Linked DNA regions of Laspinema palackyanum D2c. The protein of the gene in region 2 interacts with the protein of the main gene of each other region in a pairwise test. Links are inferred from orthologs where the notes say so. Each region holds a gene or a part of one and is shown on either strand. Other genes may lie near its edges. The genes, in order: rplL and NG795_RS05380.

What was found.
Region 1: the proteins of NG795_RS05380 (region 2) and rplL interact in binary tests that used the Escherichia coli proteins (3 or more experiments, as listed by UniProt). The link is inferred for Laspinema palackyanum D2c from one-to-one orthologs.

The regions. Positions count from the first base shown.
Region 1 is NZ_JAMXFD010000011.1:161,016-174,978, forward strand. The notes cover bases 6,783-9,473. They hold rplL (50S ribosomal protein L7/L12), read right to left. Parts: upstream 8,478-9,473; coding sequence 8,088-8,477; downstream 6,783-8,087. Other genes in these bases: NG795_RS15040 (response regulator), read left to right, coding at 6,783-7,976; rplJ (50S ribosomal protein L10), read right to left, coding at 8,614-9,165. Also shown: NG795_RS15020 (hypothetical protein), read right to left, coding at 1-163; NG795_RS15025 (EndoU domain-containing protein), read right to left, coding at 172-759; NG795_RS15030 (D-alanyl-D-alanine carboxypeptidase), read left to right, coding at 1,040-2,374; NG795_RS15035 (PAS domain S-box protein), read left to right, coding at 2,786-6,703; more of NG795_RS15040, read left to right, coding at 6,696-6,782; rplA (50S ribosomal protein L1), read right to left, coding at 9,500-10,216; rplK (50S ribosomal protein L11), read right to left, coding at 10,425-10,850; transcription termination/antitermination protein NusG, read right to left, coding at 10,868-11,512; preprotein translocase subunit SecE, read right to left, coding at 11,509-11,730; rplS (50S ribosomal protein L19), read right to left, coding at 12,165-12,527; NG795_RS15085 (homospermidine biosynthesis protein), read left to right, coding at 13,707-13,963. UniProt on the Escherichia coli protein: The binding site for several of the GTPase factors involved in protein synthesis (IF-2, EF-Tu, EF-G and RF3). Is thus essential for accurate translation.
Region 2 is NZ_JAMXFD010000003.1:41,959-57,898, reverse strand. Bases 11,273-15,940 are described here. They hold NG795_RS05380 (DNA polymerase III subunit alpha), read right to left. Parts: upstream 15,628-15,940; coding sequence 11,473-15,627; downstream 11,273-11,472. Other genes in these bases: NG795_RS05375 (alpha/beta hydrolase), read right to left, coding at 15,867-15,940; NG795_RS05385 (protein kinase domain-containing protein), read left to right, coding at 11,273-11,332. Also shown: NG795_RS05425 (hypothetical protein), read left to right, coding at 1-78; NG795_RS05420 (TldD/PmbA family protein), read left to right, coding at 219-1,526; NG795_RS05415 (DUF3153 domain-containing protein), read left to right, coding at 1,580-2,437; NG795_RS05410 (response regulator), read left to right, coding at 3,089-3,496; NG795_RS05405 (hypothetical protein), read right to left, coding at 3,834-3,965; NG795_RS05400 (protein kinase domain-containing protein), read left to right, coding at 3,983-5,974; NG795_RS05395 (protein kinase domain-containing protein), read left to right, coding at 6,057-7,205; NG795_RS05390 (protein kinase domain-containing protein), read left to right, coding at 7,388-9,259; more of NG795_RS05385, read left to right, coding at 9,440-11,272. UniProt on the Escherichia coli protein: DNA polymerase III is a complex, multichain enzyme responsible for most of the replicative synthesis in bacteria. This DNA polymerase also exhibits 3' to 5' exonuclease activity. The alpha chain is the DNA polymerase catalytic subunit.

The DNA.
Region 1 (13,963 bases), on a different replicon or contig from region 2:
TCCATTCGCCAATCTTTCCCGTCTCCAATGCTGCTATTTTGTCTAACAACTGATTAACCCATTCTTGGCTATTTTGAATATCCAGGGTCAGAAACTCTAAAACCCGACGATGAGCACTACTTTGGTCAAACCAGTCCGTTTCGTTACAGGGTTGTTCGATCATAATCTTGATTACCTTAAGGGAAAGCCCGTATTAATTTTACCATCTCGATGGGTTGCCCCAGCAATCCGATAGGAACTGCCATTATTCGCCGTACAAAACCGAGTTTGCTGGTTGCTGTCTGTTGGCGCATTTAATCCGCACCAGGCCCAATGCGGTGCGCCAGAAGGACATTGCACCGGATTAGCTTCCGCATAAGCAATGGAATTGATCACTTGTTCTGGAGTACAGCGATCGGGAAACATCGTTGAAAACTTGCTGCCGCCTCCGGAGGTATGACTCCATTCTCCCCCGTAAATCCCCTGATTATTCACGGATTGGGTGACTCTAAATTGTCGGACGGTAGAGGGGTTTTGTCCCCGGGGTCGCGCATGAAATCCCACCAAACGCCCCTCTCGATTCACCTCCCCACAAAAAATGTGAGCGTGATTCACCTGCTGATTATTATAAGCAGTTACCCAATGGGATGAACTCCCACAATTGATGCCTTGGCCTTGTGCTATACCCTGGAACAAAGCCACTAGCAAACAGGCGACAGCGCATATTCCGATTTGACGGATGGTTCTGCCGTTCAACAGTTGCCCCAATCTGCGGTTCATTTGTGCGTTCAACTTCCGGATTTTACTCATGACTTGAAATTTGCTCTCACCGTATCATACTGGGTCTCTCCAGGTCATCCGCAAATTTGCTAGAGATGAATGGGCAAAAGCTTGATGAAAAGTGAGGGTTTTGAAGTAAAGTGAGGTAGAGCTAAAGTTTGAACGGGGAAGAGAGCGATCGCCACCGGCTGCTAATTAGTCTGAGGATTTGATAGGATGAATCTTCAAGGCTTATGCTATCCTCTGTGTCGAATACCTGCACCGACTTCATCAATTCCCTATGCTAAAAACTCCCCGTTTGACTGCTGCTGTATTGATCACCTTATCTGCACTCATGACTGCTTGCAATCCTTCAGAAGCCCCCCAAACTGAAGTCCCCTCGGCAGAAGCCTCGATCGCAGAAATTCCGACTCCCGAAGCCCCAAAAATTCCGACGATCGCCCCCTTAGATAACCCTGACCCCACGGTTACCGCTGCGATCGCCCAATATATCAACAGCCTCTCCTCCCAAGGATTTGCCTCAGAAAATCAAGGTATCTGGATGCAACGGGGGGAGACTCTCCTCGCCCAACATCAAGGCACTACCCCCCTCCCGGCTGCCTCTCTCACTAAAATCGCCACCTCTTTGGTTGCCTTGCAAACCTTCGGTCCCGATCGCGAATTCGTCACCCAAATTGGCGCAACCGGACCCATCCAAAATGGCGAATTAAAAGGCGATTTAGTCATCCAAGGAGAAGGCGACCCCTTGTTTGTCTGGGAAGAAGCAATGGCGATCGGCAACCGCCTCAACGAAATGGGAATTCAACGGGTAACCGGGGATTTGGTGATTCTGGACAAATTTTATATGAACTTCGAGACTGACTCGGCGATCGCCGGTAACCTCTTCCTCGAAGGCATTAATGGGCAAATTTGGCCCTCAGAAGCGGAAACCCAATATCAAACCTTACCCCCAGGTACTCCCAGACCCCAAGTGGCGATCGCCGGTACAGTCCGAGTTGCCACTACACCCCCGAGTCAAGTCCAACCCCTTGTGCGTCATTATTCCCTTCCCGTGGTGGAACTCGTCAAACGCATGAATCAGTACAGCAACAACCCAATGGCGGAAATGTTAGCTGACGCCGTGGGAGGTCCCCAAATCGTCGCCCAAAAAGCCGCTGCTGCTGCCGGAGTTCCCTCCCAAGAAATCCAACTGATCAACGGGTCCGGATTAGCTGAAGAAAATATCATGTCCCCTCGCGCCGCCTGTGGTCTATTTCTGGCATTAGAACGGGAATTACAACCCCATAATCTGACCATTGGAGATGCGATCGCCATTGTTGGACAAGATGAAGGCATCCTCAACCAACGGCAAATTCCCCGCTTCTCTGTCGTCAAATCCGGCAGTCTCAACGATGTGAGTGCCTTAGCCGGTGCCTTACCCACCCAAACCCAGGGTTCCGTCTGGTTTGTGATTATGAATGGCGGCAGTAACCTAGAAGGATTCCGCATTCAACAAGAAGCACTACTCACTCAGTTTGTTACTCAATGGGGATCGGTCACCGAACTCCCCCCGGAATTAAGCCCAAATCCCCTGCGGAAAACCAAAACTTCCCGCAGTGAAATCGTCAAACAATAGAGGAAATGTCACCCTAATTACTAAAACAAGACACCCGGTTTCTGGGCGTAATCGATTGTGACGGAGCAAATTGTTTTCCAGAAACCCGGTTTGTCTTTCCCTGCTTTACCTCTGCTGCTCAAAGCTGGGTTAAGTTAAATCACTCGCATTAAACATCAAGTTTTGATTTTTTATTTTTAACAGCTTCTGCATCCTGACTCACCTGTGAATCATCCCATCTCATTTAAAGGGGGAGCTAGTCTCCCTAACTTTCTGCGAAACTCTAAAATGCCCCAATTTAAAAATGTTTCCCCCCGGTAAACAAGGTAGAATCAACTCAGGAATAAAAACCACTTAGGTAGAGTATTGATACTCTCGCCTGACTGATTTCTAGCGATACCCCACCTCAAACTCAAAGAGGAGATTGTTCCTATGGTTTACCGGATCTCTCGCATCGCCAGTGCCTTCGTCATCCTGATGGGGGCCATCCATTTGCTGGGTTGGCATTTTAATCCGGAAGGATTCACCAGCGGTTTTCTGGGCAACCCCTACACCATGAAACCCAATACCGCTTTGTGCTTTGTGAGCGTGGGTATTGCTCTAGGATTGTTACAACGACCACGACTCCCTCGACGGTGGCGACAAATAGTCCGAGGATTAGCCTGGTTCGTGATTGCGATCGCCACTCTCACCTTACTCCAGTATCTTTTTAACTGGAACTTCGGCATCGATCAACTCCTGATTCCCCATCTCAAAGTCTCCGTCACCGACCCCTATCCCGGACGGATGGCGGAAAGCGTTGCCGTGAATTTTATCTTGAGTGGGATCTGCCTGTTGCTGTTGGCACAGCAGACCCCACAGAATGACCGACTCGCTCAGATCTTGACTGTCGGGGTAGCCTTGATGGCGTTGGTGCCTCTCTCCGGTCATTTGTTTGGTTCTGAGGTGTTATATCAGTTAGTGGTCCCAACCACTCACACCGCCTTTAGTACCGCAGTCACCTTTCTCCTCCTGTCCGTGGCGATCTTATTCAGCCGTCCAAAACAGGGGCTGATGCGGACGATCCTCAGTCCTTTGGTGGGGGGAATGATGGCGCGGCGACTGTTGCCTGGGGCGATCGCCCTGCCTTTGGTCCTCGGTTGGGTGATCTTTAATGGTTATAAACTGGGATGGTATGATAAGCCCACCGCCTATGCTGCTCTGATCATTAGCGAGATTTTTATCTTTTCCATCGAGATTTATGTCCAGGCTCAATTGCTCAATCGCATCGAGGGCGATCGCCAGGAGTCACACCGCCAGTTCCAGTATGCCGTCATGAATTCCCCAGTCCCGATCATGCTCCATGCGGAAGATGGAGAAGTGCTGCAACTTAATAGAGCTTGGTCCAAGATTACTGGCTATGAGCTTGTAGATATTCCCACCGTTGCTGACTGGGCGGCGCAAGCTTATGGGGAAAGAACACAAAGCTTCCAAGACACGATTCAGACAATCTACGCCTTACCCAAAGACGAGGTTCTGGAAAAAGAGGTCACTATTCGCACCAAAACCGGCGGAAACCGCGTTTGGTACTTTTATGCCGTGACTCTGGGGAAATCTGCCGATGGCCGAAGAATTGCGATGTGTACTGCGGTTGACCTGAGCGATCGCCAGCAAGCACAGCAAGCCCTTCGGGAGTTAAATCAAAGTTTAGAACATCGCATCGCCGAACGAACCGATCAACTCCAACAAGAATTGCACCAGCGGCAGCAAATCGAGGCTAACCTCAGAGGCAGTCAAGCACTTTTCAATAGTTTGATAGAAGGCAGTCCAGATATTATTGCAGCGATAGATACAGAGTTTAACTGTGTGGTGCTAAATGAAGCGGCTAAAACCGAATTTAGCAAGCTGTTTGGCCGGCCCTTGGAAGTGGGGCGGAACCTCCTGGAAGCCTTATCCCATTTACCCAGTGAACAGGCCAATTCAAGAGAAGTTTGGGGACGAGCATTTCGAGGAGAACACTTTAGCCTGACTCTACCATTAGGAGACGCCTCCCACGACCTTCACTATTATGAAATGAACTACAGTTCCATGCGAGATCCCAACGGAGAAATCTTGGGTGCTTCTCTCATGGGTAGGAATGTGAACGATCGGGTTACAGCCGAGCGAGCTTTGCGCGAAAGCGAAGCCAGATTTCAGGCTTTTATGAACCACAGTCCGGCCCTTGCCTGGATTTGTGATTACGATGGCAAAATTGTTTACTGCAATCAAAACTTGGCTAATTTATTCGGTAAGCCTGTAGGAGAGTTGATGAGGAAAACACCCTTCGACCTCAACCCAAGGGAGTTAGCCGAACAGCACATTGCCAACACTCGGTTAGTGATTGATGGCGGTGAAGTCATCGAGGCGATCGAATCCGCATTTCGTCCTGATGGTTCCCTGGGTGAGTTTTTAGTTTATAAATTTCCCATAGCAATTGAAGGAGGAGAGCCTTTAGTCGGCGGAGTTGGGCTGGATATCACCCACCAAATTCAAGCTGAAAAAGCTTTGCGGGAAAGTGAAGCAAAGTTCAAAGCCATTTTAGATAATGCGCCAGCGGGAATTTTTTTGAAAGACCTGCAAGGTCAAATATTGTTAGCCAATCAATATATCCTTGATTTATTACAGATCCCAGAAGAGCAGTGTCTTGGTAAAACCTCTAGCGACTTAATCCCTGGAGAGTTTTCCGAGCAAGTAGACGCCAATGAACGAAACCTGATCGAAAACGGCGTGCCTTATTCTTGTGAAGAATACCTCCTTCGGCCCGATGGCATTCATACCTTTTATACCTCTAAGTTAATCCTCCATGACTTGAGCGGTCAACCTTATGGGATCTGTGGAATTACCACAGATATTACCGATCGCAAGCGGGCTGAAATAGCCTTACTAGAAGCCAAAGAAGCGGCGGAAGCGGCGAACCTGACTAAAAGCACCTTTCTTGCCAATATGAGCCACGAATTGCGAACCCCCCTGAATGCGATTCTGGGCTTTAGCCAAATCTTAGCTGGCGATTCGTCTTTAAATCCGCAACAACAAGAACAAATTGCGATTATCAATAGTAGTGGTGAGCATCTCCTCAATCTGATTAACGATGTCCTAGAAATCTCCAAAATCGAAGCGGGGCGATCGGCCCTTCATCTGAGCAATTTTGACTTCTATGCTCTCATTAAGGGATTAGAAGCCATGCTCAACATCAAAGCCGCCTCTAAAGGGTTACAGATTATTTTTGACCGAGGTACTGTACCCCAATATATCACCACCGATGAAAGCAAATTGCGCCAAGTTTTGACCAATCTCGTGGGAAATGCCATCAAATTTACCCGGGAAGGTGGGGTATCCCTGCGCGTGAGAGCGACTCCACTCCCAGAGGCCAATTCAGAGGGAGCCTCTCGGTCCTGTTTCTACTTTGAAATCGAAGATACGGGCCAGGGGATTGCTGAGGACGAGTTGCCTGGATTATTTACACCCTTCCATCAAACCGCAACGGGCAAAACCGCCTCAGAAGGGACAGGTTTAGGATTGAGCATTAGCCGTAAATTTATCCAAATGATGGGCGGTGAGATTGAGGTCAGCAGTCGCCTGGATGTGGGGACCTTGGTTAAATTTACCATTCAAGTCTCTCTCGCCCAAGCCAGTGACCTCAAAACTGGAAGTCCGGTTCACCGGATTATCGGATTAGAACCGGATCAGCCCTCCTATCGGATTTTGGTGGCTGACGATCGCATTGAAAGTCGCCGCTTAATCCGCTGTTACCTCGAACCCCTAGGATTTGAAGTCCGGGAAGCCGAAAATGGCCAACAAGCGTTAGAAGTATGGGAAAATTGGGAACCCCATTTAATAGTGATGGATATGCAAATGCCGGTGATGAATGGTTATGAAGCCACTCGACAAATTAAGCGCCATTTAAAAGGGCAGGCGACGGTGGTGATTGCATTAACCGCGAGTGCCTTTGAAGAAAATCGCAGATTGATTTTGTCCGCCGGTTGTGATGAGTTCCTGCGAAAGCCCTGCCGACGAGAGGTGCTGTTGCAAGCATTGGCTCAACATCTCGGTGTGCGCTATCGATACGAATATCCCGACTCGGGAAGAGAAGACAAGGGTGATTCAGGGGATCCGACCTTTATTCCAGACCCTTCGGCGTTGCAAGGGATGCCCGTCACTTGGATTCGTGCATTGCACAATGCTGCCCTTGCTGCGGATAGTGAAGCCATTGAGGAACTCATCCAGGAAATTCCGGAAAATTTGGCGGCGATCGCTCACTGTTTCCAGGACTGGATTGACAACTTTCGATTTGACAAAATCACCCAACTCACCCAGGAAATTCTTTATGAATAAACATCAATCCCAGGGAAATTTAGTCAATATTTTAATCGTAGATGATGAACCGAATAATTTACGCCTTCTGTCGGATTTGCTAAAAAAACAAGGCTATAAAGTCCGGGCCGTCCTCTCAGGAGAGATGGCTTTATCTGCTGCAAAATCCAACCCACCCGATTTGATTTTGCTGGATATCATGATGCCGGATATGGATGGCTATCAAGTTTGTCACCAGCTCAAAAATAATTCCGAAACTTGTCAAATTCCAGTAATTTTTGTGAGTGCCAAAGACCAAGGATTTGACAAAGTAAAAGCCTTTGCGGTGGGCGGAGTAGACTATATTACCAAACCTTTTCAAGTCGAAGAGGTGTTTGCCCGTATGGAATGTCATCTCAAACTAAATCACCTGCAAATGAAGTTAGAAGAGCAAAACTATCAATTGCAATCTGAAATTTGTCAACGGAACGCCGCTGAAAAAGCGCTACAGGAGCAAAATGAACTGCTCAGACAAGAAATTAAGCGCCGCCAAAACACAGAACTTGCTCTCGAAAAAGCCAATCAAGAACTGGCGCGGTCTAATGCCGATTTAGAACAATTTGCGGGAATTGCCTCTCATGACTTACGCTCACCTTTAGCGACCATCAATGGCTATGCCCAACTCTTGCAAATGTGTGGGAAAGAACAACTGGATGATAAATGTAATGACTTCGTAGAGCAAATTTTAAAACTCTGCAATCGCACGAATCTATTAATTGGAGAGTTACTCTCCTATGCTCGTCTGAATCAGGCTGAGGAACCGTTTCAACTCCTCCCCGGCGATCGGCTCATCCAACAGGCGTTGGAAAATCTAACCACTGAAATTTATAAGAATCAAGCCCAGATTACTTATGACGAGTTACCCGCAATCATCGGCACCGAATCCCAATTCGTCCAACTCTTCCAAAATTTAATCGCAAACGCCATTAAATACCGTCGCGAAGAGTCGCCAAAAATTCATCTGAGTGCTGTATTGCAAGATAGTCAGTATTTATTTTCTATCCAGGATAACGGCATTGGGATTGATGAACAATATTCCGAGCATATTTTTGAAATCTTTAAACGCTTGCACACCCAAGACTATCCCGGGACCGGCATCGGATTAGCCACTTGCCGCAAAATTGTCGAACGGCATGGGGGTTCTATCTGGATAAAATCAGTACCGGGTCAGGGTTCGACTTTTTACTTTACCTTACCCACACAGCAGAAGTTAGTGGAACAACAGATGATAGAGGCGATCGGCCATCCCCACTGACTGAATCACCCCCTCAAAAAAAATAAGCCCACTGCCGTGGACTTATCGAGTAGAGTGGCAAAATAGGATTGATATTCTGCCACTCCGGTATTGATTTTCCCAGGGAAAATCTTACTTGATGCTGACTTTTCCGCCTGCTTCTTCCAGTTGCTTCTTAGCATCTTCCGCTGCATCTTTGGCGATGCCTTCTTTAATCGGCTTCGGTGCAGATTCAACCATATCTTTGGCTTCTTTCAGACCTAATCCGGTCAAAGCACGCACAACTTTGAGAACAGCAATTTTCTTGTCTGCGGGAACTTCTTCGAGAATGACATCAAATTCAGTCTTCTCTTCGACTTCTTCAGCAGCAGCAGCAGCGCCAGGAGCCATCATCATCATGCCGCCTGCGGGTGCAGCAGCGCTCACGCCAAAGGCTTCTTCAATTTGTTTGACCAGTTCAGAAGCTTCCAACAAGGTCAAGGATTTTAGCTTTTCGAGAATTTCATCAGTTGCTGCAGACATGGATTGACTCCTATCAAATATATAAATGGAATAGTCAGGGGTTCAGGGTCACTCAACAAATGACCCCGGACAGTGAAAATCCTTAATCCGTTATCCAAGGACAAATGACAAAGGACAAATGACAAAGGACAAGCCTCTAGGCCGCTTGGTCTTCGTCGCTGGTGCTGCCGTCTTTGTCGGCGTAGGCTTGGAGACCCCGGGCCAGACCCGAAGGAACTTCTTTGATCCCCACAGCAATCTTGGTGGCCACTGCATTGAGGGCCCCGGCGATTTGCGCCATGAGTTCTTCCTTGGAGGGAAGATCTCCGATCGCCTTCACTTGCTCGAAAGTCAGCGCTTTTCCTTCTAATACACCACCGCGAAGTTCACTCTTCTTGGTCGCTTTTTGGAAGTCTTGATACGCCTTAATCGGACCATTCAGGTCATCTTTCAGGAATAAAAAGGCAGAGGAATCTTTGAGGAATTCCTCTAAAGATTGCCAATTTTCGTCGCCATCAACAGCCCGTCGCATCAGGGTGTTTTTAGCGACTGCACAGGTTGCACCGCTTTCGCGCAGACGCCGACGTAAATCGGTAATCTCCGCCACGGTTAACCCTTTGTAATCAATCACAAGCGTCATCTGGGCTTGGCTCAACTCTTGTTTGAGCTCCGTCACCATCGCTTGTTTATCTTCTAGCGTTTTACCCACTCGTTTTCACCTCCTGATTGGGATGAAGATTAAGAAATTAGAGACATTTGGGAGCCGGAGCATTCATCCCCTGGGAATATGAGTGGAATGGATGATTCCCACTGCTCCCTTATCCCCGACCCAATCAAAAACCCCAGCAGGGTAGCCGGGGTTTTGTCAGTTTCCGATGGCAATCTTGTCAATTAATGACAAGATCAGCACAAGGGGAACGATAACGCAAACCTAGGTAGGAAATTAAGCCCTGTTGGACACCTACTGTCTCCGGCTACTGTGCTATTTAATTGTGGGGTTTGAAGGGATGAATTTTGAGTTTCCTCAAAATTTTAACTCGCGCTTAGGCGGTTTCTGTCAGTTTGAGATCTCGCAAGGCACTGATATCAACTTCAATGGAGGGTCCCATCGTTGAAGTCACATATACACTGCGCCAGTAGCGGCCTTTAGCACCAGAAGGACGGTTGCGGTCAATGCTTTCTTGCAACGCCTTCAGGTTGACTAGGAGATCTTCAGTCGGGAAAGCGGCTTTCCCAAACATGACATGGACGATGCCCGTGCGATCGGCCCGAAATTCTAGTTTACCGGCTTTGAACTCGTTAATTGCTTGACCGAGGTCAAAGGTTACTGTACCACCTTTTGGCGAAGGCATCAACCCACGGGGACCGAGAAGTTTACCTAATTTGGCAACTTGGGGCATCATGTCCGGGGTGGCAATCAGTTTATCAAAGTCCATGCGGCCTTGTTGGATTTCAGCAATGAGATCTTCTGATCCTGCTAAATCTGCACCGGCTTGGGTGGCTTCGTTCACTTTTTCCCCCCGAGCGATCACCGCCACGCGGACGGTTTGACCCGTTCCTTTGGGGAGGGCCACGGTGGTCCGTAGCTGTTGGTCGGTGTACTTGGGATCAATGCCTAAGCGAATATGAGCTTCGGCGGATTCAGGAAATTTGGCTGTAGCGGTCTCTTTTAAAAGGGTGAGCGCCTCTAAGGGTTGATAAGGCCGCTCTTCAACCTTTTTGTTGAGTTCTTGTAATCTACGCGAGATTTTTTTTGGCATTTTTCTCTCCTGGGGTCATAGCGAGGCGATGCCTCTGCCCCTTGTATGGGTCACTCGGTTGAGATTTTTAAGGATAAGGAACGCACTAGAAATGCGATCGCTTACTCTTGGAAATCTCATTTAGATCAATCCAGAGATTTCAAACCCCAGTTCCTAGAATCTAAAGAGAATTCTAAAAATCTAACAATCTAAAATCTCCAATCGGTTCCTAATCGCCGACGGTCACACCCATATTCCGGGCGGTCCCTTCGACAATTTTCATGGCCGCTTCAATGTCATTGGCATTGAGGTCGGGCATTTTCGTTTGGGCAATATCTCGGAGTTGATCCCGGGAGATTTGCGCCACTTTCTTGCGATTGGGTTCCCCTGAACCTCTTTCAATCCCTGCTGCCTTGCGAATCAAGACAGAGGCGGGAGGGGTTTTCAGAATGAAGGTGAAACTGCGGTCCTCAAAGACGGAAATTTCTACCGGCACCACGAGACCCGCTTGATCGGCAGTTCTGGCGTTATATTCTTTACAGAACATCATGATGTTCACGCCATGCTGACCGAGCGCAGGCCCGATCGGGGGTGCGGGGTTGGCTTTTCCGGCATTAATCGCCAACTTAATCACCGCAACTACTTTTTTTGCCATTTGCTGTGTTAGCTGCTTTAACTCAATTTGCGGACTTGATTAAACTCCAGTTCGACGGGCGTATCTCGTCCGAAGATAGACAGAAGTGCTTTGAGCTTACTGCGCTCTGGGCTAACTTCAATGACTTCCCCATCAAAATCTTTAAAGGGTCCAGAGACCACTTCAATTTTTTCTCCTGGAGTCAAATAAGTTTTTACTACTGGCTCTGCTTCATCCCGTTGCCTGAATATTCGTTGAACTTCCGAATAACTCAGGGGCATGGGTTTGACGTGACCGCGTCCGCGTCCGTAACGGCGTTTTTGTTCTGCCCCCACAAAGTTAATCACATGGGGGGTGTTTTTGACAACCTGCCAGCTTTCATCATCCATGTCCATTTGGACGAGGACGTAACCGGGGAAGATTTTTTCATCCGTTTGCTGTCTGCTTCCATCCTTGCGAATTTTAAAGGCAGCAGCTTGGGGAATCTCAACTTGAAAAATCCGCTCACCCATATCCAAGGTTTGAATCCGCTGTTCTAGGGTCGCTTTGACCCGTTTTTCACAGCCGGAAGCTACCTGGACGGCATACCAGCGCTTTTGCACTGATGATGTGGATTCTTCCGCTTCGTCGGTTTCTGACGGTTGAGTTGGATATTGAGAGTCGTCGTCCGATGCAAACATCATCCGAACACCTGTGTAGCTGCCCAACCAAAAAATTTATCGATGAAATAGATTAAGCTGGCAATTAAGGCGACCATCGAAAGGACGGCCAATGATTCACTAATTACCTGCTGCCGAGATGGCCAAACTACCTTAGCTAGTTCTTCTTTTGTTTCCTGGAAAAACTCTGCGGGATTGAAACCGCTTGCTGTTTCTTGGTTTGCTTCGTTATTCTTTGCCACAATATGCTTTTCCTCTCCCACTGAACGCAACAACAGGTAGTTCTTTCTTGGCAACAGCTTTTATGCTTCCAGCCAGTGAATCCCGCCACAATCGTTATGGTGGCTGCACCAGTCGCCGTTTTTGCTTAAACTTTTTCTTGTTCTTCCAATACTTGGTACGAACCACCCAGATAATAATTCTACCCGAAAGTTTTTAGGTTGTTTGCTGTTTTTCACAGCAGACATACTTTCGGGCAGATATCTTTCGGAAGATGGTTCAGCGCGCCCTGGAGGACTTGAACCCCCGACATCAGGTTTTGGAGACCTGCGTTCTACCAACTGAACTAAGAGCGCACGGGTTGAATCTGCTGGTTAGAGCGATTCACCCATTTCCTATCCTATACCTAAACTTGCGATCGCGTCAACCCACCCGGGGCAATTTTTTTGGATTGGTGTTAGATAGGGCGGTCAAACCGTTGTTTGATACGGGTAGCTTTACCCACGCGATCGCGCAGATAGTACAGCTTCGCCCGTCGTGCTTTACCCCGACGCAATATTTTGATGCTCTCAATCCGGGGCGAGTGCAGCAAAAAGACTCGTTCCACCCCGACTCCCTGGAACACGCGGCGCACGGTAATGGTTTCGTTAATCCCACCATTGCGCATGGCAATCACCACGCCCTCGTATGGCTGGGTTCTTTCTTTGCCCGCTTCTCTAATTCTGACGCCCACTCTTACGCTGTCACCAACATAAATCTGCGGCAGGTCAGTTTTTAACTGTTCCGCCTCAATGCCACGGATAATCTCTTCAGCCTTCATAGTTATGGTTTTTAACTCACAATCTCCCATCATACCGCTCAATTGGCATTTCGGTCTAGCCAATCTCCAGGAGTTTTTTTCCCGTCTCGTGCCCGGGTTTCGTCCGCCAATTGGACCCACTGCTCGGGGTCCACTTCGGGAACAAAACCTCCGGTCCCCTCCCCTGTGTCTTGGTCCGGGTTAGGGTGGGGTCCACGCGCGCTTCCCTACGGGAGAGCTTCCGCTTACCGCGCTTCACGAAGAAAGAGGTTTCCCCACTCTCCATGCAGATGCTTAAACCTCCTTTGAGTGACGCGCAAGTGGCGATCGCCCCAGAAGAACCCCACCTGACGCCTCCCATTGTCCTGACTCCATTTCGGCCCTTGCGATCCACTCTTTGTTGAGTCCTACTACTCCACAGAGAGCTTTTAGGCTTGAAAAAGCCGAAAAAATGCAAAAAAAGTAGATAACCCTATGTTATCTACCCCTAAAGGCAGAAATTCCCTAAAAAAACTCAATTTCCAGATTTCAGCCCTGGAATTTTAATGCTAGAGTAGAGTGAAAATGTTGTCTTCTCAAGAGAGGTTGCATAACAACGTTGAAACTCTTTGCTCTAACTGGCTACCCTTGGCGTGGCCTCTGGTATCTGGATATGCAGTTGAAGCGTAAACGGCATTGCGACCCTGCGCTGTCCTGGACTGATCGATGTGAAGCGCCTAGTATGGTCCGATCGGCCTGTTAGATAAGGTTTGCGCTCGGTACTGCTGAAGCTTCTTGGAAGCTGCTGTTAAGACCCTAAGTCTTTAGGGGTCCGCAAACTAGGTCGATCGGGGTTATAGACCCACAAAATTTTGACAAGGAGACGGCGTTCCGATAACCGTCTCTAAACAATCTGGATTTTTCCGGCCCTAGCTCTATCAAAAATCGAGCGGATTCATGACAGAGAAACTCGCATCAGATGAACGAAACATCTGTCAGACCCGCTCATTAAGCATCATGCTTACGGGATAGAGCGTGGGGTAGAGATCTCCAGCCACTGCCTAGGGATGAGGTCGGTTCCAACGAACCTGACCCAATCCTTCACATCCGGCAGTAATGTCAATCAACTTAAATATTCACGATTGAACATAGTCAATCGCCTTAGTCGCTTGGGTTGCTAAGGCCACTATGTTCTGTATTTCAACCGTTTGGAGTGGAAAAATGTCTCAAATGATAGATCGCAAAATTGCCCCCGCCCCCATGACCGAGAACGTGAGTGTCGTGGACTTAATTGATGGTTACTTCACCGCTTATAATTCCGCTCGGTTGCGGGAAATCTGTCACCTGCTGACCCAAAAGGTGATGCGGGAAGGGGTGACTGTGGGACTGAGCCTATCAGGGGCCATGACTCCGGCGGGATTTGGGGTATCCGCCTTAGCACCGCTGATCCGCAACGGCTTTATTGATTACATCATCAG
Region 2 (15,940 bases):
GAGATTCAGCGCCTCAAACGACAGAAACAGCAGGAAAAATCCCGTCGCAGTCCCAGCAAACCAACCAAACCGGAGTAATTTTCCAGAATTTCCGGAAAAAAATCCGGGTATGATTGCTCATGAGCGATGTTATTCCCAGATTCCGATCCACAAGGGTAGCGATCGCAGGCCGATCCGACCTAAGATCGAGAAGAAAACCAGTAACAGCGACAGAAATTGTGAGTGATTCGACTCTTGAGAAAATTCTCGATTTGGCAAAATCTCGGGTAGACTCTGCCGAAGTTTACTATGTCTCCAGTCAAGATACCCCGATTGAATTTGAAAACAACCGCCTGAAATCCCTGCAAACCAAAGCCCTCCAAGGGGTGGCCCTCCGGGTGATTTCCAAGGGCAAAATTGGCTTTGCCAGTTCCACGGATTTGACCCGCCTGGATGATTTAGTTGATGCTGCGGTGCAAACCTCGGAAATTGGCGACAGTGCGGAATTTGAATTCGCCAGTAACCTCCATTTGTCCTCCCCAACCTCAGAATTTCAACCCCCAACCACCCAGGAATTGCTGGAAGTCGGTCGGAATCAAATTGAGCAGGTTCACGGTTACAACCCCGATATTCTGGTGGATGTCAGCTTTCATATTCGCAGTGGGACGGTCAAAATTATGACCAGCGAAGATTTGTATGCCACGCGATCGAGCCAGATTGTGAGCTCCAGTCTGAGTGGTAACTTAGTCAAAGGGGAAGATTTCCTGCAAGCTTATAGCTATGATGTCGCCCGCGATCGCCTGCCCGACTTTGATCGCCTCCTCAAAGACCTCCTCAAAAAATACCAACTCGCCGAACGTCCCGCCATCATCACCAGTGGTTCTTTCCCGGTCTTCTTTACCCCAAGAGCCGCAGCGAGTACCTTGGGCAGTCTATTCGATACCATCTTATCCGGTCAAGCGGTGGTGCAAAAGGCATCCCCCCTCATGGATAAAGTGGGAGAAAAAGTCTTTGATGAGCGCCTAACGTTATTTGAAGACCCCACCCTGGGCCCATCCGCTTGTGAATTTGACGATGAAGGCACTCCCACCAGTCCCAATACCCTGATTGAAAAGGGCGTGGTGAATGGGTTTTACTGGGACCGACGCTGGGCCGCCCGCGCCGGGTTAGAATCCACCGGAAACGGGTTTCGCGGTGGACTTTCGCGCCCAGGCCCCGATTTGGTCAATTTGTGCCTGAATCCGGGGAGTACCTCCACTGCTGATTTAATTGCCGGAGTCAAGGAAGGATTGATCGTTGAGCAAGTCCTCGGGGCTGGTCAATCAAATCAACTAGCGGGGGAATTTTCGGTTAACTTAGATTTAGGGTATAAAATCGAAAATGGCGAGATTGTGGGGCGAGTGAAAAATACAATGGTTGCCGGGAGTATTTTTGAAGCCTTTGATAGTTTAGTCGATTTTAGTAGCGAACGCGAATGGGTCGGCGGCGGTGCATTGATGCCGAGTATGCTGTTTGGGAAACTGGGAGTTTCTGCCAGACAAGGTTAAGTTTCGGGTTGGTAAAAGATGATTTAATGAATTGACCGGAGGAAGATAAATTTGTGAAATTAGCAGTTTTTGGGAGAAAATTCGGGGAGTGCATTCAAGGGAGCATGAGGCGATCGCGAGTCTGGATTGTCCTATTACTGGTCCCGCTCTTGCTCACCGGCTGTGTGGAATATGATGTGGGGATTAACTTTGAGAGTCAAACTCACGGAGAAATTGTCCAACATATCCAACTCGGAGAACGACTCAAAGCCTTTAGTAGTGCGACCGCTGAAGCCTGGTTAGACAGTATCGAACGCCGCACTCGCCAATTGCATGGGCAGGTTAAACGCAGTTCTGACCGAGAAATTACGGTGAAAATCCCGTTTAATAATGGGGCGGAATTAGTAGAGAAGTTTAACCAATTTTTTAATTCCGAGGAGAGGAATCAAGCGGAATTAGCGAATTCCCCCGAGGCGCAAATTCCGGATATTTCTTCTCAGATGGCGGTCAGACAACGGAACTTTTTACTGGCGATTTATAATCACCTAAATTATGAGTTAGATTTGCGATCGCTCGGGGTAATTTCCTCTAATGGCACCGTGATTGTCAGTCCGGGGGTCCTGTTGGATCTGGAATTTACCTTAAATACGCCCTGGGGTGCAACCGCCGTTGTCTCCGAGGATGGACTAATGCCAGAGAGTCGCAAGGATGGACGGCAACTGGTCTGGACCCTGCAACCGGGACAACTGAATCATCTGGAGACCCGATTCTGGGTCCCGAGTCCCATAGGGATTGGGGCATTTATTATTGTGGTGTTTGTGACTGTCAGTATCTTTTTGAAAGACAAACTGTTACCCGCCTTGGGAATTGGTCAGCGCAAACCGCTAAAGGCCAAAAAACCCCAACCGGAAACCGTTAATCTCGGGGGGTAAATCTGGGCCTCTGAGGAGCCCGGAGGACTAGGGTGGGAAAAAAGCCCACCTCCAGGTCTTCTCCAGTAAGGTGGGCTTTTTCCCACCCTACAATTGCTGTAAAGTTTAGGCGCTAAAAATTCTGGAACAGCCCTGCTGAGAGATGGAACCGCTGACATCAACGGGAATGTTTTCATCCCCCGAGTCAATTCGACCAAAAGAAAAGGGAGTGAGGGCATAACTCGGTTTAGAAAAGGGTCAAAAATCTGCCTCGGTCCTCGGTTAAGAACGTACCCTCTGGGATTAATCCGGCGGTCAACTTGAGCCAACTTTATCAAAGCTTTAAGAACAAGGAAGCTAACCGGAAAATTCCGGGGTTTGATTCCCGGAGTAGAGGGCGATCGCCTTCCCGGGGCGAAGGGCGGTTGTTGTCAGTGTTTAATCTAGGTAAAACCACTGTAGCCTCATCCACCAAAACCCCGAATTTTGTTTCTGGGGCCTATCCGTTATTTCAGGGTAAAAATAGGGTAAAGTTTAAATAGAGATATACCCATCGCTCAGGGGATAGAGTATCGTCTGATTGAGTCAATGAAGATTTGGCCGAAAAGCCGGTCAAACTGTTGCGATTCTAACCTGTCCATCTGAAGTGTTTTTAAGGACTGGAGAGAAAAAATGTCTGAAAATAATAGTCCCGTAGCCACCATTCTAGCTGTCGATGATAGTGTCGTCATGCAAGATTTAGTCAAGCGAGCATTGGCTCAGGATTATCGCGTCCTAGTGGCAGATAATGCCGTGGATGCTTTGTCGATGATTTACCACGAGCAGGTTGCGATTTTGTTGCTCGATGTTTCTATGCCCGGAATCGATGGCTTAGAGCTTTGTCGAACCGTGAGGAACATCCCTCAATTTCAAGAACTGCCCATCGTCATGCTAACGGCTCGCGATGGTCTGTTTGATAAGGTCCAAGGTCGGTTAGCTGGAGCAACGGAATATTTAACTAAGCCATTTGATGCCGCCCAACTGCGTCAAGTTGTGGGAAATTTTATTAATAGTAATCATCCCTCCGAAGTCGCCGACTAATCTCAAAGTTCAGGGAGGGTTGTTCAGCAATAATGCCCCCTTTATTCCCGGAAGAACCAGTGGGCATTGAAGTAGGGCACTCTGAAGGGAAACCAAGTCCTCGGACTGGGGAAAGCGGATGGGGAGAGCGGGAATCTTGGGAGGAAAAGAGTGCCAGCCTTAACTCAAAAATTAAGACTGCATTCAAACTCGATAATAAGATCCAACAATTGGGACTTAGGCGGTTAATCCATAAAAATTAATAAATATTCAAGAAGTGTAAAATTTGGGTTAAAAATCTGTTGAGACTCTCGGGGGTTACCCCAAGAAAGCCCCTAGGGGTTAGCCGTTAGGGGACTCAGGGGAGGACCATAAAACTCCAGGCGATCGCTGCACAACCGAGCAAACCACCACTCACAGAGGGGGGTTTGCTCACGAGGGTCGAAATAGTTGGACGCTGAGGAGGCAAAATAAAACTAAATCGGTTCATTGCCTATCATTCCTTATATGAGTTACTGCCTAAATCCCCGGTGTCAAAATCCCCAAAATCTGCCGAAGACTTCAATTTGTGAAAGTTGCGGCTCAAAGTTACTGCTTAAAGAACGCTATCGAGCTATCAAACCGATCGCCCGAGGGGGATTTGGCAAAACCTTTTTTGCGATCGATGAAGATAGACTAAATACTCCCTGTGCCATTAAACAACTCCTGCCGACCCTCCAAGGCAGTAGTGAATCCAGACAAGGATTGTTCGAGAAAGCCGTTGCCTTATTTAACCAAGAAGCAGTCCGCCTTTATGAACTGGGAGAACATCCCCAAATTCCCACCCTTCTCGCCTCTTTTGAACAGGACAAACGCCTGTATTTGGTGCAAGAATATATTGATGGGAAAACCCTGTGGCACGAACTGAAAGAGGGGGGTCCGTTTCGGGAGGAGAAAATTTGCCAACTCCTCGCTAAAGTCTTGCCCATTCTCAAATTTGTCCACTCCAAAAATGTGATTCACCGCGATATAACCCCGGGGAATCTGTTGCGACGCAAGCGCGATGGTCAAGTGATTTTGATTGATTTTGGAGTTGCCAAACAACTGACGGACGCTTCATTTGCTAAACCCGGGACCAAAGTCGGGACCACTTGTTATGCACCCATCGAACAACTTCGCAGTGGGAAAGCTTATCCTGCTAGTGATTTGTATGGATTAGGGGTGACTTGTATTCACCTGGTGACGGGTGCAAAACCTGATGGACTATTTGATCCGATTAAAGGCTGTATTTGGCGGGAGTATTTAGCGAACCGAGGTCGGACGATCGCCCCGCGCCTCGGGGATATCCTAGATAAAATGATTAAAGATAACTTGAGCGATCGCTATCAATCCGCCCAGGCGGTATTGACCGATTTGGCAGCACTTTTACCCCAGGGCGATCGCCAGGAACTCCGCAACACCGCCACCCGGATTCAAACGTCCCAGTTCATGAAACCTCCCTCAACCCAGAATTTACTTCCCCCTGGGGACAGGGTGAGTCCCGTGGCGGTTTTCTCGAAACCCCCGATTAGTAATCGCGCCTCAACCCACAGAGGGCCTCGCTGTGTGCGGACCCTCACGGGCCATACCTCTTGGGTGACTTGTCTGGCGATCGCCCCGAACAGTCATATTCTCGCCAGTGGCAGTCTCGACGATCGCATCCTGATTTGGAATGTTTTGACTGGGGAAACTCTACGCGGATTCTCCGGTCATACCAAATCCATTAATGGACTGGCCATCTCGCCGGATGGCACTCTTTTAGCCAGTTGCAGTGATGATGATACCATCAAGCTTTGGCATCTCAATACCGGGCGAGAAATTGCCACCCTCACGGAACATTTACGCGATGTTAATTCCCTAGCTTTTAACTCAACGGGCACGATTTTAGCCTCCGGTTCAGAAGATAGAACCGTGCGACTTTGGCAGATAGGAACAGGACCGAACGGAAACATTTCTGTCTCCCCGTTGTGTACCTTGGCCGGTCGTTCGGGAATGATTAAAGCCATTGCGATCGCACCCAATGGTCAACAATTAGCCAGTGGCGGTTTGGATAACGCGATCCAAATTTGGGATTTAAAACACCATAAAGTGCTCTATACCCTGGGGGGACATCTTCAATCGGTAAATTGTTTGGCAATCAGTCCCGATGGCGCACTTCTGGCCAGTGGCAGTAAAGATAAAACCATTAAACTTTGGCATTTTTCCACAGGAAAGTTGATTACCACCTTATCTGGCCATCGGGATCTGGTCAATTCCGTGGCCTTTTCTCCTGATGGCAAACATCTCGTCAGTGGTAGTACAGACCAAACCTTAAATCTCTGGCAAATTGGCCAGGAAAAAGGCCAGTTCTCTACCAACCATGTCACCACCCTGAATGGACATACCGGGGCGGTGAATGCGGTGATTTTTGCTCCCGATGGTAAACTGGTGATTAGTGGCAGTTGGGACGAAACGATAAAATTTTGGCAAGTCTTGTCTTAAACCAGGCGGATCAGACTTGTTTCGGTGCGATCGCCACTCATCACCGAGGAACGATACCCATTCTGTCAATTCCGGTAAGATTATGACCTATTGTCTCAATTCAAACTGCCCTAACCCCGCCAATCCCCCCAGTACCAAATTTTGTCTAACTTGTGGGGCTAAATTACTGTTGCGCGATCGCTATCGGGCGGTCCAACCCCTGGGCCAAGGGGGGATGGGTCGCACCTTTTTTGCCGTTGATGAAGACCGCCTCAATGCACCCTGTGTGATTAAACAGTTTTTCCCCCAAATTCAAGGGACTGCTGCCTTAGCAAAAGCAACGGAACTGTTTCAACGGGAAGCGGTGCAACTGCTTCATCTGGGGGAACATCCTCAAATTCCCTCCCTTTATGCTTATTTTGAACAAGATAAACGCTGGTATTTAGTTCAAGAATTAATTGATGGTCCCGACCTTTTAGATGAACTCAAAACCCAGGGACCGTTTAGCGAAACTCAAATACAATCCCTGTTACTGGATTTATTGCCCATTCTGCAATTTATTCACAACAATCATGTGATTCATCGAGATATCAAACCGGATAATATTTTACGTCGGCGCAAGGATAATAAACTGGTTTTAGTTGATTTTGGGGTGGCAAAAGAAGGGACGGGGACTGCCCTGGCCCAAATGGGAACTCGCGCCGGAACTCACGGATATGCGCCCCTAGAACAAATTCGCGGAGGTCAAGCTTATCCCGCCAGTGATTTATATAGTTTGGGGGTGACTTGTATTCAGTTATTAACGGCAAAAATGCCCGATGATTTATATGATGGGATGAATGCCCGTTGGGTGTGGAAAGAACAACTGGCAAAGCAAGGGAAAAGGACCTCTCCTATTTTAGCCCAAGTTTTAGATAAACTGCTGCAAGAATTAGTGCGCGATCGCTATCAATCAGCGACCGAGGTTTTACAGGTATTGCAACCTGGGGCGATCGCCGGACCTCCCCCCAAACCCCCTGCTGCGGCCCAAACTCCCCCCTCTCCCGGCGTTCAACCGGGAAAATTTGACCCGGTTTCCTTGGATTTACAAGCGATTAAAACTCATTTTAGTCAAGGACAACCGGGGAATGCTCCACCCCCTGCTTCTCCCCCACCCAAATCCAGCCCAACTCCCCCCAATAAACCCGCTGGATTTGACCCGATCGCCGCTGAATTAGAAGCCTTACGCTCTGAATTTGGACAAGAACCGTAATCCCATCTATTTTCTCAGAAAGCGGTGGATTTGGAGAAATTGTGATTAAACTAGAGAGTGGACCCGAATGCCTTCCGAGGATGATTGCTCACCCCCGAGCATCCGGGGGTTTGAGACAATTCTACAAGAAGTCTAGTCACAAGAGTTGCCCGTATCCTGAAGCGTTTTACCTGAAAAATGGCATGAGCTATTGTCTCAATCCCCACTGTCAAAATCCAGAGAATCCAGCCGGTATCAAGTTTTGTCAAAGTTGTGGCAACAAGTTACAACTGAACGATCGCTATCGAGCACTTTCCCTGTTGGGGGAAGGGGGATTTGGCCGCACCTTCATCGCGGAAGATGCCGATCGCTTAAATGCCACCTGTGTGATCAAACAATTTTTGCCGTTACCCCAAGTTCAGCAAAATTCCGACTTATTAGAAACGGCGACTAAAATGTTCGCCCAGGAAGCTCAACGACTGTTACAACTCGGGGATCATCCCCAAATTCCGACCTTATTTGCAGATTTTGCCATTGACGGACGTCTCTATTTGGTGCAACAGTTCATCAATGGCAAAACTTTGTTGCAGGAGTTAGATGAAACCGGGCCGTTTTCCGCTGAAAAAATCAAAACTTTATTATTAGATTTACTGCCGGTTTTGCAGCATATTCATGAGCGCAATGTGGTTCATCGAGATATTAAGCCAGAAAATATTTTAAGACAAAAATCCGATGGGAAATATGTATTAATTGATTTTGGCGTTGCGAAACAACTCAGTAGTAACGTTTTAGTTAAGACGGGAACTAAAATCGGGACGGAAGGCTATGCACCGATTGAACAATTGCGGGGAGGGAAAGCGTATCCGGCGAGTGATTTGTACAGTTTAGGGGTGACTTGTATTCATTTGATGACCGATACCAATCCCGATGAATTGTACGACCCGATGAATGGGCGCTGGTTGTGGCGAGAAGAATTAATCAAAAAAGGGATAACGATTGATCGCCGCTTAGAAAAAGTGATTGATAAGATGGTGCAGGAGTGGGTGAACGATCGCTATGAAAGTGCCGGAGGGGCGCTGGCAGACCTCTATTGGTCGCTTCCTCAGCGGTTTATGTCCAACTCCCCAAGGGCGACCCCGACGATTAACCCCTCGATTCCGAACACCTGGAAATGTATTCATACTCTGACAGGTCATCAAAACTATGCGATCGCTGTAGCAATTAGTCCTGATGGAGAAACCTTAGCCAGTTGTAGTTATGATAAAACAATCAAGGTGTGGCATTTGGCCACCGGGACGGCGATCGGGACTTTAACCGCCCATACCGGGTGGGTGAGTTGTCTGGCGATTAGTCCCGACGGACAAATTCTGGTCAGTGGCAGTTTGGACAATACCCTAAAGCTGTGGGATTTGGGCAGTGGGAACTTATTGCAGACTTGGGATGGATTAAATGCCTATCCGTTGTCGATCGCAATTAGTCCCGATGGCGGAATCCTAGCAGCCGGTTGTTTTGACAGTACCGTGAAACTGTGGGACCTGACCACGGGGATGGCAGTGGGGACCCTGACTGGACATACGGGGTATGTGGAATCGGTGGCGATCGCCCCGGATGGGAAAACCTTGGCCAGTGGGGGTGGATACGATGACCATACCATCAAATTATGGGACTTAAACAGCGGATTAGAGCAAACTACCCTCCGGGGACATTTGGCCTCAGTCCGTGCCGTCGCCTTTACTCCCAATGGTCAGCAGTTAGTTAGTGGCAGTGAAGACAAAATCGTGAAACTGTGGGATTTACAGACCCACACCGAGACTTACAGCTTGCAGACTCTCAAGGATTGGGTACAAGCGGTTGCTGTGAGTCCCGATGGCGAAATCCTGGCCAGTGGCAGTCGCGATCGGTTGATTAAATTGTTCCTTATGAGAACCGGACAAGAACTCTGTACCTTAAAATGGCATTCGGGACCTATTACCTCTCTCGCTTTTAGTCCAGACGGCCACAAATTAGTGAGTAGCAGTTGGGATAATACAATCAAAATTTGGGAATCTGTCTTGTCAACTGAAAATAGAACATAAAATAGGCAATCAACAAAACGAGTAGGAACCCGAAAAGCTGATTCATTCCGGAATATTGGTAGTCTGCAATACCAATAGGTGTTGAAAATTAGCCCCGATGGAACTGTTCCGTAAAAGTGCCGAGACCAAAATTTTGGTAAAGACTGATTACTATATAACCACTTCTGAGTGTTTGCTGGTATGACTTATTGCGTGAATCCCGCTTGCCCAAATCCCCAAAACCCACCGAATATCCAGACTTGTCTAAGTTGTGGAGCGAATTTGCTGCTGAAAGAGCGCTACCGTACTATCCAACTTCTGGGAGAAGGGGGTATGGAACGAACTTTTTTGGCTGTGGATCAACAGCAGCAAGACAGTTATTGCATTATCAAGCAACTGCTGCCGGTGGAAACCGGCTTAGAAGCCTCGGCAAACAGTAGTACCCTGGAAAAGGTGATTGAAGTCTTTGATCACGATGCTCAACGTCGGCAGGCAATGGGAGATCATCAGCAGATTGCCAAGTTGCTAGATTATTTTGAGCAAGACAAACGCCTGTACATGGCGATCGAGTTTATCGACGGGCAAAGTTTGCTCGAAGAGATGGAACAACATGGCGCGTTCCGAGAAGCCCAAATTTGGGAACTCCTGGACCTCCTCTTACCCGTGTTTAAAACCATTCACGATCGCAATATTATTCACCGAGATATCAAACCGGATAATATTCGCCGCCGCCATACCGGGGAATTAATCCTCACGAATTTTGGCGTTTCTAAACCTTTAGCCAGTCTTGGACTGGCCCGAACTGGGAGTACCATTGGCAGCGAAGGATATGGGCCCCCAGAGCAGATCCGGGGAGGACTGGCCTATCCCGCCAGCGATCTCTATAGTCTAGGGGTCACTTGCATTCAACTGTTAACCGCAGAGTGGGTTGACGATTTGTACGACCCCCTAGAGGGAAGATGGATCTGGCGAGAACGACTCTGGAAAATGGGGACCGATGTGAGTGACGCTTTAGCCCAAATCCTAGACAAACTCTTGCAGGACCGGGTGAATGAACGGTATCAGTCTGTAACTGAAGTTCTGGAAGACTTGCATTCCCGGCGACCGACCTTTTTGAACAGGTCAGAAGAGTCCAGTTTACCGCCAACCCTCCCCACCGCAACCCCACCGGCAACCCCACCCCTGGCAGATCCCCATGCCTGGAGATGCATCCGGACCCTCAAAGGTCATCAAGGTTGGGTCTGGGCGATCTCCTTTAGTCCCGATGGCAATACCTTAGCCAGTGGTAGCGCCGATCAAAGCGTAATCCTGTGGAATATCACCACCGGCGATCGCCTCCGCACCCTAGAGGGTCATTCCGATTTAGTCCTTTCCGTCGCCTTTAGTCCCGTATCTCCCCTGTTAGCCAGTAGCAGCCGGGATAAAAGTATCATTCTCTGGAACGCCGAAACCGGGGAACGGATTCGGAACCTTGGGGGATGGTTTTCCGGCCATTCTGAATTAGTAGATTCCCTCGCCTTCAGTCCCAATGGGACCATGCTGGCCTCCGGCAGTTGGGACCGCAAAATCATTCTCTGGAATCCCTACACCGGCAAAGCTATCCGCAAGCTCAGGGGCCACTCAAGCTGGGTCTATTCCCTCGCCTTTAGTCCCGATGGCATTACCCTCGCCTCCGGCAGTCGGGACACAACCCTGATGCTGTGGAATGTCCACACCGGCCAGCACTTTTTTACCCTGTACGGCGATTCTGGCCTCGTCAATGCCGTGGCATTCAGTCCCAATGGCAAAACCATCGTGAGTGGCAATTTTGACGGGACCCTCGTCTTGTGGGATGCGGGTCGAGGTGAACAAATCGGTCGTTTACCAGGACATACAGAACGGGTCAATGCTCTAGCCTTTAGTCCCAATGGCAAATTTCTCGCCAGTGGCAGCCGCGATCAAACCGTCATCCTCTGGGATATCCGTCAGCGTAAGCCGATTTGTACGTTGACTGACCATCGCGATCGCGTCTTTGCTGTCGCCTTCAGTCCCGATAGCAAAATCCTCGCCACTGCCGCAGGGGATGAGACGGTCAAACTGTGGCAGGCACCGTGATAGGTCATTTGTCATGGGTCTTATGTCGTTAGTCATTTCCGGCGTTCGTAGTAACGCCTTCAGGGGTTCTCTTATGTTCGTAGTAACGCCTTCAGGCGTTCCTTCATGTTCTTAGTAACGACTTGCTGTCGTTCTCCCCCTCATCCCTCATCCAAGTCCTGCAAAATGGACCGAATCGAGTTGAGATAGGCAACCGTAAGCTGCTGGAACGGCAACTGGTCCGGGAATGGGGGTAGATTCCCCATCCCATTCCCAGGAGGGAGAGAATACACCACTGCCGGGAATCCAGCAGAATTGAGGGCGGTAACCACATTATGACAATCCTGGACCCAGAAATTGGGTCCGCAAATGGCAGCAGCGCGATGGCGATCGCCCGCTTTCACAATGATGGCAACTGCCGGGACCGTTGCCTTGGTTTTGTCTGCGGAATGTTCTTCCAAAAGCACTTTCAGGCGATCGAGCATTTCCGGCTTATTAATGCGATCGGTCGTCAGTTCCAATAAAATCATCTCCGTGATCCTCGTCGATACAACTGCCTCCCGCAGTGGGGTCAACTCGTCCAATTTCAAGACTTTCGCTTCCTCCACAATTATCTGAGTGCGATCGTCGCGGCGATCGACCTTCCCATCAATCAGAATCGGCGTATCCGGAATCAGCAACTCGTGGATTTGTTCATAAGTATCGGGAAATACCACCGCTTCTGCCTTCCCTTCAATATCTTCCATTTGCAGAAAAGCCATGCGGCGTTCATCTTTTTTCGTCAGAATCTGTTTAACTTCCGTCAACACCACCAGCACACTGATTTTGCTTCGGGATTTCTGTTCATCTAGTTTCCCCAGACTGACTACCTCAATCCCCAACTGTTCCGCAATTCTTCCGGCATTTTTTAAGGGATGTTCAGAAACATAAAATCCCAGCAATTCTTTCTCAAATTGCAGCTTTTCTTCCACCGGAAAATCGGCAATATTGGGCGGAACAGGGGCGGATTCAAAGGTAGAAGTTTCGGTCATTACTGCCAGTTGGTCAAATAAATTAAGCTGGCCCGTTTCTTGTTCCTTAGCCCGGTCCTGGGCCCATTTAATCGCCAGAGGCATATATTCGATCGCTTGTTTGCGGTTAGGATTGAGACCATCCAAAGCCCCACATTTAATCAAGGCTTCTAAGGCGCGACTGTTGACCGTATGTAGATTAATGCGATCGCACAAATCCGCCAAAGAGTGAAATGGCCCATTCGCCTCTCGTTCGGTCAAAATAGCATGAATCGCATTGTCGCCAATATTTTTCACCGCCGACAATCCAAACAGAATCGTTTTCTTTTCCTCAGTCGCCTCCACCGGGGTAAAATCCACCCCAGACCGATTAATATCCGGTCCTTGAACGGTGATATTTAACTCTTGGCAGTTAGCGATATATTTCTGAACTTTATCCTGGTCCCCACTATTTGAAGTCAGCAAAGCCGCCATATATTCGACGGGAAAATTCGCCTTCAAATAAGCGGTTTGATAGGTAACGTAACCGTAAGCAGTAGAATGGGATTTGTTAAAGCAGTTAGACGCAACCAACCCATTGGCGAGAATAAAATTGTGGTCCCGTTCAACGCCAATATCATAAACCGTTTGAATTCCCAAAGCTTGACGCGAGACCAGTTTTGACGAGACTCCTATGAGTTGTAAACCCTGCTCAAATATCTCGTCAATCGCCACCATTTGACCCGCTTTTATCATAAACTTATGGTCTTTTGTGGCGCGAACAACCCGACCCTCTGCCAGGGCGTATTCAAAAACCTCTTGCTGACCCCGATGATGCCATTGGGCGATAGGTTGGCGGTACAGATAACCCTCCCCATCGACACTATAAACGGTACAGGGGATTTGCTTTTCTACGATTTGACCGATCGCCATCGGGCCATATTCTACGGTCAATATCTCGGTATCGTAGCTTAAGCAATACTCCGCGAACAAAAGCATCTGATTAAACAAGTTTTCTGCAATGGATTTAGAAACCCCATTTTTTGTGGCTCCATCCAGAAACAGTTCCCGATGTTTATTCATTTCTTCGGGTTTCTTTTTCCCCATTGCACGGCGTAATAAATCCGCTTGACCCAAGGAATATCCCCCTAAATCTTGGGCTATTTTCATGATCTGTTCTTGATAGACCATGACTGCATAAGTTTCTTGCAGAATGCCTTCTAAAAGAGGATGTTCATAGGCAATTTCTTCCCGTCCATGTTTGCGATCGATAAATTTAGGAATTAGCCCTGCATCCAAGGGCCCGGGACGATAGAGTGCCAAAATAGAAGAAATATCTTCAATACAAGAGGGTTTTAAATCTTGCACAATTTGTTTCATTCCCGAAGATTCTAATTGAAAAACTCCTTCGAGGTCCCCCCGTTCTAAAATCTTGTAGGTATTTTCAATATCTTTGGGGAATTTTTTAGTGCCTCTGCCTCGAACTTCCTGTGCTTTACGTTCTTCAGCGGGAAACTGATAGGGGTCAAAATCAAGATTTTTGGTTGTCTTGATATAGTCTAGGGTTTTCTGAATCATGGTTAAATTCTTCAACCCTAAAAAGTCCATTTTTAACAACCCCAGGGATTCTAAATCCTCCATCGGATACTGGGTAATGGTTGCGCCGTCGTTATTCTTTTGCAGGGGAACAATTTCATCTAAGGGGTCGGCCGAAATCACGACTCCGGCAGCATGAACCCCAGAACTTTTGTTCGTTCCTTCAATTCTAATAGCCATATCCAACCATTGGCGGAATTCGACTACCGTTCCATCATCTCGGGGAATTTGTTCGTTTTTAACATAAGCTTCGCGAAATTCCGGAGCGGGGGATTTATCAGAAATCATGACCGCTAATTTTTCCGGTTTCCCCCGCGCAACGGGAATTAATTTCGCCATTTCATCGGATTTTTTGTAGGGAACTCCTAACACCCGGGCGACATCTTTTAACACGGCTTTGGAAGTCATGCGGTTAAAAGTGATGATTTGGGCGACCCGTTCTTTGCCGTATTTTTCAGTCACATATTGGATCACTTCATCCCGGCGAGAGATGCAGAAATCTGTGTCAATATCAGGCATGGATTTCCGTTCGGGGTTCAAAAAGCGCTCAAATAGAAGTCCATGATGTACTGGATCGATATTGGTAATTTGCATGGCATAGGCGACGAGAGACCCGGCGGCAGACCCTCTTCCGGGACCGACAGGAATGCCGCGATCGCGTGCATATTTGATGTAATCCCAAACGACCAAAAAGTACGCCGCAAACCCCATTTGTTGCAGCATTTTCACTTCATAAACCAGCCGGTCCCGATAGACTTGGGGAATTTCTTCGTAGCTTTTAACTTTAAAGCGTTCTTTCAGTCCTTCTTTGGCAATCCATTCCACATAGGTGTTGGGAGTTTCTCCCGGAGGACATTGGAAATCGGGAATCCGAGGTTCGCCGAGAATATGGTAGGGTTCGATTTTACTGGCGACTTCTAGGGTATTGGCGATCGCCTCTTGAATTATGTCATCAGACAAGTGATCTCTAAACAACAACGCCATCTCTTCAGCGGATTTCATATACTCCGTTCCGCTATAGCGCATCCGCTTATCTTCACTAATCAGCTTGCCAGTTTGAATGCACAATAGCGCATCATGAGCTTCTACGTCATAACAGGAGATAAAATGGGAATCGTTGGTGGCAATTAGTTTAATATTCAGTTCGCGGGCAATTTTCACCAATTCCACATTCACCATTCGGTCTTCCTGAGACCCATGATCCTGGAGTTCTAAATAATAATCATCCCCAAAGAGTTTTTTATACCATTTCGCGACTTTTCGGGCGACATCCAGTTTATTTTGTAAAATCGCTTGAGGAATTTCCCCTCCTAAACAAGCACTGGTAACGATTAACCCTTCGTGATATTTTTCTAACAGTTCTTTATTAATACAAGGACGGGCAAAAATTCCTTTGCCGTGAATTCCTTCGAGACTGGAAATTGTGGTGAGTTTGACTAAGTTTTTATAGCCTTGAGTATTTTTTGCTAAAACAACTTGATGATAGCGACGGCAACGGGCTTTGGTATCTAAGGGTTCATTAATCACATACATTTCATTGCCGATAATCGGTTTAATTCCCTTTCCTCGGCAGACTTTAATCAGTTCGATCGCCCCATACATGACCCCGTGATCCGTCAGGGCGATCGCTGGCATTCCCAACTCGATCGCCTTGTCAATCAGTTTCGGAATCTGACTGGCACCATCAAGCAGACTGTAATCGGTGTGAATATGTAAACCAACAAATGACATAAGGCTACGTTTGATTGCAGTTTGATGAAGAAATAAATAGAGTTTTGATATTCAGAACTGGGAAATTTATCCCCTCTTGACTTTATCTTAACGCTTTTAGGAGTGATTGAACGTCATTTCCAATGGGCGGGTCCAACCCTGATTTTAAGCCTAACCCGCCCAGGGGTCTGAATTCAGGTACCTGCACCCTTGAGCCTTCCCATTTGACGCAATGGATAGTTTTAAAAAATTGAACCCCGTTATCGCAAAGATTGGATTTTATCTCTGGACATCTCTACAATGGGTTGCTCTTCTGTGATTGAAATAAAGTCTC